2 regions of the Uniformispora flossi genome follow, and region 2 is predicted to be linked to the other one. Evidence: riboswitches for the same ligand, from Rfam matches in the RefSeq annotation. Region 2 holds a riboswitch; the other holds the start of a gene.

Region 1 (3,394 bases), on a different contig from region 2:
CGGTACCGCGCTCGACCCGGAGTCCCCGCCCGACGGCTTGGCGGTGTGCGCCGACCTGCCGCACACGGTCGGCTACCTGGACGAGCCCGACGGGCGCCGCACCGGGGAAGCGCTCGCGGCGCTGCATGCGGAACTGACACGGCGTGAGCATCTGCTGCGCGGCATGCCGTTCGCGTCCTACCGGGACGAATCCGGGCTCGCGCTCCCGCGGTTGCTGGTGGCCGTGGACGACATAGACGGTGTGGCACGGCACTTCCCCGGCTTCGTGAAGGGCCTCGCCGAGATCGTGCACCGCGGTGGCGGCCTCGGCATGCACTTGGCGGTCACCACCGGGCAGCCCGCGCTGGGCTTGGAGGTGACCGCCGAGCCGGAGCTGCGGATCGCGCTGCGGGTCGACGATGCCGCGTCCTCGCAGGCGGTGCTGCACATCGACGACGCGGCGGCGCTGGACGCCGAGTTCCCGGGCCGGGCGCTGGTACGCGGTTCGGACGGCGCGGTGCATCCGTTCCAGGCGGGCCGGGTCACCGGCCGCATGCCGCGCACCGCGACGCTGCGTCCCACCGCGGTGCGCCAGGACTGGACGGACCTCGGCGCCCCGCTCAACCGGCGGCGCGCCGCGGCCCCCGGGGTCGGCGGGAGACCGCCGATCGGCCCCACGGACCTGGCCCTTCTGGTCGGCACCCTGCAGCGGGCCGCCGACCAGCTCGGTGCCGCGCCGCTGCCGAAGCTGTGGTGAGGCACAACTCCGGCAGCGGCGTCACCGGCCCGTCGGCGGGTCAGGCGACCGGCACGCCCGGCGCCGGGTAGGCGGCCATCAGTTCGCGGACCTCGGCGCGGACCTGCTCTTCGACGCCGCTGCGGCCGTCGCGGAGCGCGGTGATCACCCGGTCGATCCAGGCCGCGATCTGCGGCATGTGGCCGGGGTCGAGGCCGCGCGAGGTGAGCGCGGGTGTGCCCAGGCGGATGCCGGACGGGTCGAACGGCTTGCGCGGGTCGTAGGGAACCGCGTTGTGGTTGACCACGATCCCCGCCCGGTCGAGCGCCTTCGCGGCCGGCTTGCCCGCGACGCCGGTCGACGCGAGGTCGACGAGGATCAGGTGGGTGTCGGTGCCGCCGGAGACCAAGTCGTAGCCGCGGGCGTTGAGTTCCTCGGCCAGCCGGGCGGCGTTGACGACCACCGCGCGCGCGTACGCACGGAACTCCTCGGTCGTGGCCTCCCGCAGCGCCACCGCGATGGCCGCGGTGGTGTGGTTGTGCGGACCGCCCTGGAGGCCCGGGAACACCGCCTGGTCGACGGCCTTGGCATGGTCGGCACCACAGAGCAGCATCGCGCCGCGCGGGCCACGCAGCGTCTTGTGCGTGGTCGTCGACACGACGTCGGCGTGGCCGATCGGCGACGGGTGCACACCTGCCGCGACCAGGCCCGCGATGTGCGAAATATCGGCGACCAGCAGGGCGCCGGCTTCCTGGGCGATCGAGGCGAACGCGGCGAAGTCGACGGTACGCGGCACGGCCGTACCGCCGCAGAAAATGATCTTCGGGCGGGCGGTGAGGGCGAGCGACCGGACTTCGTCGAAGTCGACCCGGCCCGTGTCGCGGCGCACGCCGTAGCGCACGCCGCGGAACCACGTGCCGGTCGCCGACACGTCCCAGCCGTGCGTGAGGTGCCCGCCCATCGGCAGCGCCATGCCCATCACAGTGTCGCCCGGACGCGCGAACGCCAGGTACATCGCCAGGTTGGCGGGCGAACCCGAATACGGCTGGACGTTGGCGTGCTCGGCGCGGAACAGCGCCTTCGCCCGGTCCCGGGCCAGGTTCTCGACCGGGTCGATCACCTGCTGGCCCTCGTAGTAGCGGCGGCCGGGGTAGCCCTCGGAATACTTGTTGGTGAGCACCGAGCCGGTGGCGGCCAGCACGGCGGCGGAGACGTAGTTCTCGCTGGGGATCATCCGCAGCGTCTCGTGCTGGAGTCGCTCTTCGGCGCGCACCAGCCCGGCCAGCTCGGGGTCGGCGGCGGAGAGTTCGAGATGACGGTCCATCAGTTCGGATGCAGCCACGGGTATTCCTCCCGGGTCGATTCCTACACAGGTCGGACCCGGGTGCCCAGGCGGACGGCACCACGCGCGGTTGCGCTGCCGCTCCCTCGTGGTCGGTTCCACGTCGACGCCAGTCGCGGCACCGCCAACGTAAGCCACGCCCGTAGCCGGCCGCGAACGAAATCACCGCAACAGCCCAGGAATCCGCGGCTTATCATCCGATTTGCCCGCAATAGTCGGCACGGTACGTTGCCCTGTAAAGAGCAGCGTTCCGAGCCGGACCACGATCGTTACCGATCCGCCACCCGGGGGTCGCTCACGTCTGGCAGGGTCCACAGGCGTAACGTGCTCCACAAACGACACGGGGAATGCCCGGAAAGCGACCGGTTGGACGAACTGCCGCGGACAACCCGGGCCTGGGCACCGGGGATTGCGGGGGAGTTCATGAGGGGCAGCAGGCGAACAGCCCTGCTACGCACGTTGTATGCGGTCCTCGTCGTCGAGGGTGCCGCCCTCGCGCTCGGCGCGGGCTCCCTCGGGGTCATGGCCGTCGCCGTCCGCCGTGAGGGCGACGAGGTCGCGGGCCTCGACAAACTGCTGATACTCGCCGCCGTACTGACCGCCGGCCTCGCCGCGCTGTGCGCCGGGAGCATCTTCGCGGTGCGCGACACGCTGCGCGACGGCTTCGGGGCGCTCGGCCGCGCCGCCACCCTGGGCATGATCCACCTGTGGACGGCGATCCTGGCCGTCACCCTGGACGGCCCGCTCTGGCTGCTCGCCCCCACCGGCATCCCCGCGGTCTTCTACCTCAGCTCGTGGTGGCTGCTGAAGGAGCGCCGCCGCGACGACCTGCTCCTGCTGGAGACCGAGATGCCGGCGCCGCGCCGCGCCGAACCGCGCCAGGTCCCCGAACCGGCCCCGAAGCCCCAGCCGGAGCCGGAAGCGGAAGGCGCCCCGCAGCACTGACCGGGGCGCCGGCAGAACACCGGCGCAGGGCTACTTCGGCCCCACGCACCACACGTCGCTGCGCCCGTCGCGCTTGACCACCAGCGGATTGGTGGAGCCGAGCACCGACGTGCACGCCGCCGTGTCCGCCGTATTGGTGAAGATCTCCTGCACCTGGAACTTCACGTTCGGATCCTGGCACGACGCCGGGCGGATGTCGTCGCCGGTCAGCGCCGCGATGCAGTCGCCTTCCTGCACGCTGCGCGGATCGCCTTGGTAGTACGACCAGCCCCAGTAGCCGAACACGCCCAGCAACGCGACCACGCCCCCGGCCAACGCGACCCGGGCGGCACTCCCGAGCCGCCGGCGCGGACGCCGTGCCGCACGGCCCGCGGCCGGCCCCGGAGCCACCT
Region 2 (3,394 bases):
GGCCACGCCCGTGACCTGCGCGGCTTCGTCCTGGGTGTACCCGCGGTCGTGCCGCAGCCAGCGCAACGCTAGTGCGGAGGCCGGTAGTTGCGCCGTCCTGGTGCTGTCTCGTGGCATCGGCTCGTCGCTCCCCCGGCTCTGCCGGACCTCCGGCGGCGCCGATCATAGGTCGCGGCCGCGCTGCCCGGTAACCGTTCAAAAAATGGACGTTGCCCCGCAGCAAAGCACGTCGCGAGGATGGCCGCGAGGGCCGCCACCCTCGAAGCCGCCGCCGACCACCTGACGGGTGGGACGCGGCGGGGCGCGTCGGGCCGCGTTCGCGGCCCGTCCGGAAGGCCGGGGGCCCGCACACCCCTGCCCCTGCATCGAGGTGTGTGCCGTGCCCGTCGTCCGGATCACCCGCCGCGGCCGCCCAACCCCGCGTCGGCGCGACCGCTCCGCCGCGCGCCCGTCGGCGTGGCCCCGCGAGCCCCTTTCCGGGGCCTACGGGGCCACGCCCGGCGGCGGGCTGCCCGGGTTGGTCGCGGCGGTCCTCCGCCGCCCCCGAGGCACTGCGGGCCCGGCCGCCCGGGAGCCGTGGCCGGGCCCCGCGGACACCCTCACCGACGCCCAGCGCCGCGGCCGCACGTGCATCGCCTGCGACACCGCCCACCCCACGCTGCGCCCGATCGGCCGCCTCGCGTCCGGCACGCCCGTCTTCGCGTGCCGCCCTTGCCGCACCGCCGCCCTCCGCGCCGGATCCGCCGACCGCACCCCCTGACCGCGCGGCCACCCGGCCCCGCGGCCCCCGCCCGGCCGTCGACCAGGCAGGCGTCGGCCGGGCGGGGCAGAACCCGCCGGACACGATCTAGACCTGGACGCTGCCGAGCTGCCGCTCCGCGGCGCGGACGGTCTGGTCGAGCAGCACCGCGATGGTCATCGGCCCGACCCCGCCGGGGACGGGGGTGATGAGGCTCGCGCGTTCGAGGGCGGACGGGAAGTCGACGTCGCCGACGTTGCCCGGGTTGTAGCCCGCGTCCACGACGACGGCGCCGGGTTTGAGGTCGGAGCCGTGGATGAACCGCGGGCGTCCGACCGCCGCCACGACGATGTCCGCGTCGCGCAGCCGGGCACGGAGGTCGGCGGTCTTCGAGTGGCAGTAGGTCACCGTCGCGTCCCGGGCGAGGAGCAGCATCCCGGCGGGCTTGCCGAGGATGGGGCTGCGGCCGACGACGACGGCGTGCTTGCCGCGCGGGTCGACGGCGTAGGCGTCGAGCAGGCGCATCACGCCGCCGGGTGTGCAGGAGACGAAGCCGGGCAGGCCGAACGCCATGGCGGCGAAGGACCGCATGGTGACGCCGTCGACGTCTTTCTCGGGGGCGATCGCTTCGAAGGCCGCGCGTTCGTCGATGTGCGCGCCGACCGGGTGCTGCAGGAGGATGCCGTGGACGGCCGGGTCGGCGGACAACGCGGCGACGGTGTCGACGAGTTCCGCCGTTCCGGTGCTCGCGGGCAGGGCGACGTGCCGGGACGCGATGCCGGCTTTCGCGCAGCGGTTCTGCTTCATGCGCACGTAGGTCACGGACGCCGGGTCTTCGCCCACCAGGACGGTGGCCAGGCACGGCGCGACGCCCGTCCGGGCGGCGAGGGCGGCGGCGGACGCGGCGGCTGCGTCGAGCGTCTGCCGGGCCAGGGCGGTGCCGTCCATCAGACGGCCTGCGACGGGGCGGGTTTCCGGGGTCATGCGGGCTCCCTGGGGCTCCACGGGGAATGCCCAGGCGCACGGCTGCGGTTCATCGCACGACGTCGTGTCGGGCCGCTCCCCGGTGGTTGTCCCACCCTGGGGACGGTGCTCCCGCACGGTCCCGCAGCGCCAGTCACGGCCTGGCGCCACTGTAACCCAGGGGTCGGGGCGGTCCCGGATGGTTTTCTCCGTCCCGGGACCGTCCCCGAACCGCCCCGGCGGTCCTAGCCTGCCACGGCCCGGACGCGGACCGGGATGCCGTTGACGGCGGCGTTGCCGGAGATCGCGTCGACGAAGGTGCCGGGGGCGAGGATGTTGGAGTTCACGCCCGCGTGACTGCGGGCCGTGTCCATGCGGGTGCCGGGTTCGTCATGGCCCCAGCCGTGGGGCATGGAGACGACGCCGGGCATCATCTCGTCGGTGACCTGGACGGCGACCTCGATCACGCCTTCGTCGGAGGCGACTTCGGCGGGGCGGCCGTCGTGGAGGCCGCTGCGGGCGGCGTCGTCGGGGTGGATCAGCAGGGTGCACTTGTTGGACCCGCCGACGAGAGCCGGGACGTTGTGCAGCCACGAGTTCTTGGAGCGGAGGTGGCGGCGGCTGACCAGCAGGAGCGTCGACGGGTCGGCCACCCGGTCGAGGTGGGCGCGGAGACGGGGCAGGTCGGCGGTGATGTAGTCGGGGGCTATCTCGACCTTGCCGGTGGGCGTGGTGAGGATTTCGGCGACGCGCGGCACCATCGGGCCGAGGTCGATGCCGTCCGGGGCGGCTTTGAAGTCGGCGAGGGTGAGGCCGTCTTCGTTCCGGCCGTAGCGGTCGCCCCAGGGGCCGGTGCGGATGGACAGGTCGACGATGCGTTCCGGGCCGCCGTGGTCGTAGTGCGGCAGGATCTCGTCGGGGTCGAGGCCGCAGGCGCGGGCGAGGACGCCGAACCACATGTCGTCCAGGGCCGCGACGTCGACGCCCGCGGCGGGCTGTCCCGCGGCGATCGCGGCGAGGCGCAGCACGATTTCCCATTCGGCGGGCCGGTCCGGGTCCTCGGGTGCCACGACCGGCTCGGACCACTTGCCCGCGCTGCCGACCGCGAAGTTCCACATCAGGTCGTCGAAGTGCGGGCTTTCCAGCGGGCCGGGGCCGGGCAGGATGACGTGGGCGTGTCGGGTGGTCTCGTTGATCCAGTTGTCGATGCTGATCATCGCGTCGAGTTTGGGCAGCGCTTCGCGGAGGCGGGCCGCGCCGGGGGCGCTGACCGCCGGGTTTCCGGCGATGGTGATGAGCGCGCGGATGCGGCCTTCGCCTTCGGTGTCGATTTCCTCGGCGAGGCAGGACACCGGGACCTGGCCGAGGACTTCGGCGGCGCCGCGGACGCGGGAGTGCCAGCGGCCGAACGGCGCGCCGTCGGCGTTCTTGCTGCCCTGGGTGAGCGTCGCCACGGACCAGTTGACGGGCTTGGGGAACATCAGCCCGCCGGGGGTGTCGAAGTGCCCGGTGAGGATGTTGACGACGTCGACGAGCCAGCTGGCGAGGGTGCCGAACTCCTGGTTGCACAGGCCGATGCGGCCGTAGACGACGGCGGACTCGGCGGCGGCGAGTTCGCGGGCCAGTTCGCGGATGCGGTCGGCCGGGATGCGGCAGGTGGCGGCGACGGATTCGGGGGTCCAGTCGCGGGCG

What was found. A riboswitch is a leader RNA that binds a small molecule or an ion and turns the genes downstream of it on or off. The one in region 2 is predicted to bind ZMP and ZTP.
Region 1: another riboswitch for ZMP and ZTP. It lies ahead of ACPA54_RS23280 (serine hydroxymethyltransferase); the one in region 2 lies ahead of ACPA54_RS20825 (bifunctional 5,10-methylenetetrahydrofolate dehydrogenase/5,10-methenyltetrahydrofolate cyclohydrolase).

What each region holds. Positions count from the first base shown of each region.
Region 1 is NZ_JBMULZ010000011.1:30,875-34,268, reverse strand. Features, by position in the region: gene ACPA54_RS23285 (FHA domain-containing protein) at 1-736, shown strand, start outside; gene ACPA54_RS23280 (serine hydroxymethyltransferase) at 777-2,039, opposite strand; ZMP/ZTP riboswitch at 2,095-2,184, opposite strand; gene ACPA54_RS23275 (hypothetical protein) at 2,481-3,002, shown strand; gene ACPA54_RS23270 (LppU/SCO3897 family protein) at 3,033-3,394, opposite strand, start outside.
Region 2 is NZ_JBMULZ010000009.1:70,241-73,634, reverse strand. Features, by position in the region: gene ACPA54_RS20835 (helix-turn-helix domain-containing protein) at 1-117, opposite strand, end outside; gene ACPA54_RS20830 (hypothetical protein) at 380-760, shown strand; gene ACPA54_RS20825 (bifunctional 5,10-methylenetetrahydrofolate dehydrogenase/5,10-methenyltetrahydrofolate cyclohydrolase) at 848-1,723, opposite strand; ZMP/ZTP riboswitch at 1,745-1,870, opposite strand; gene ACPA54_RS20820 (molybdopterin-dependent oxidoreductase) at 1,948-3,394, opposite strand, start outside.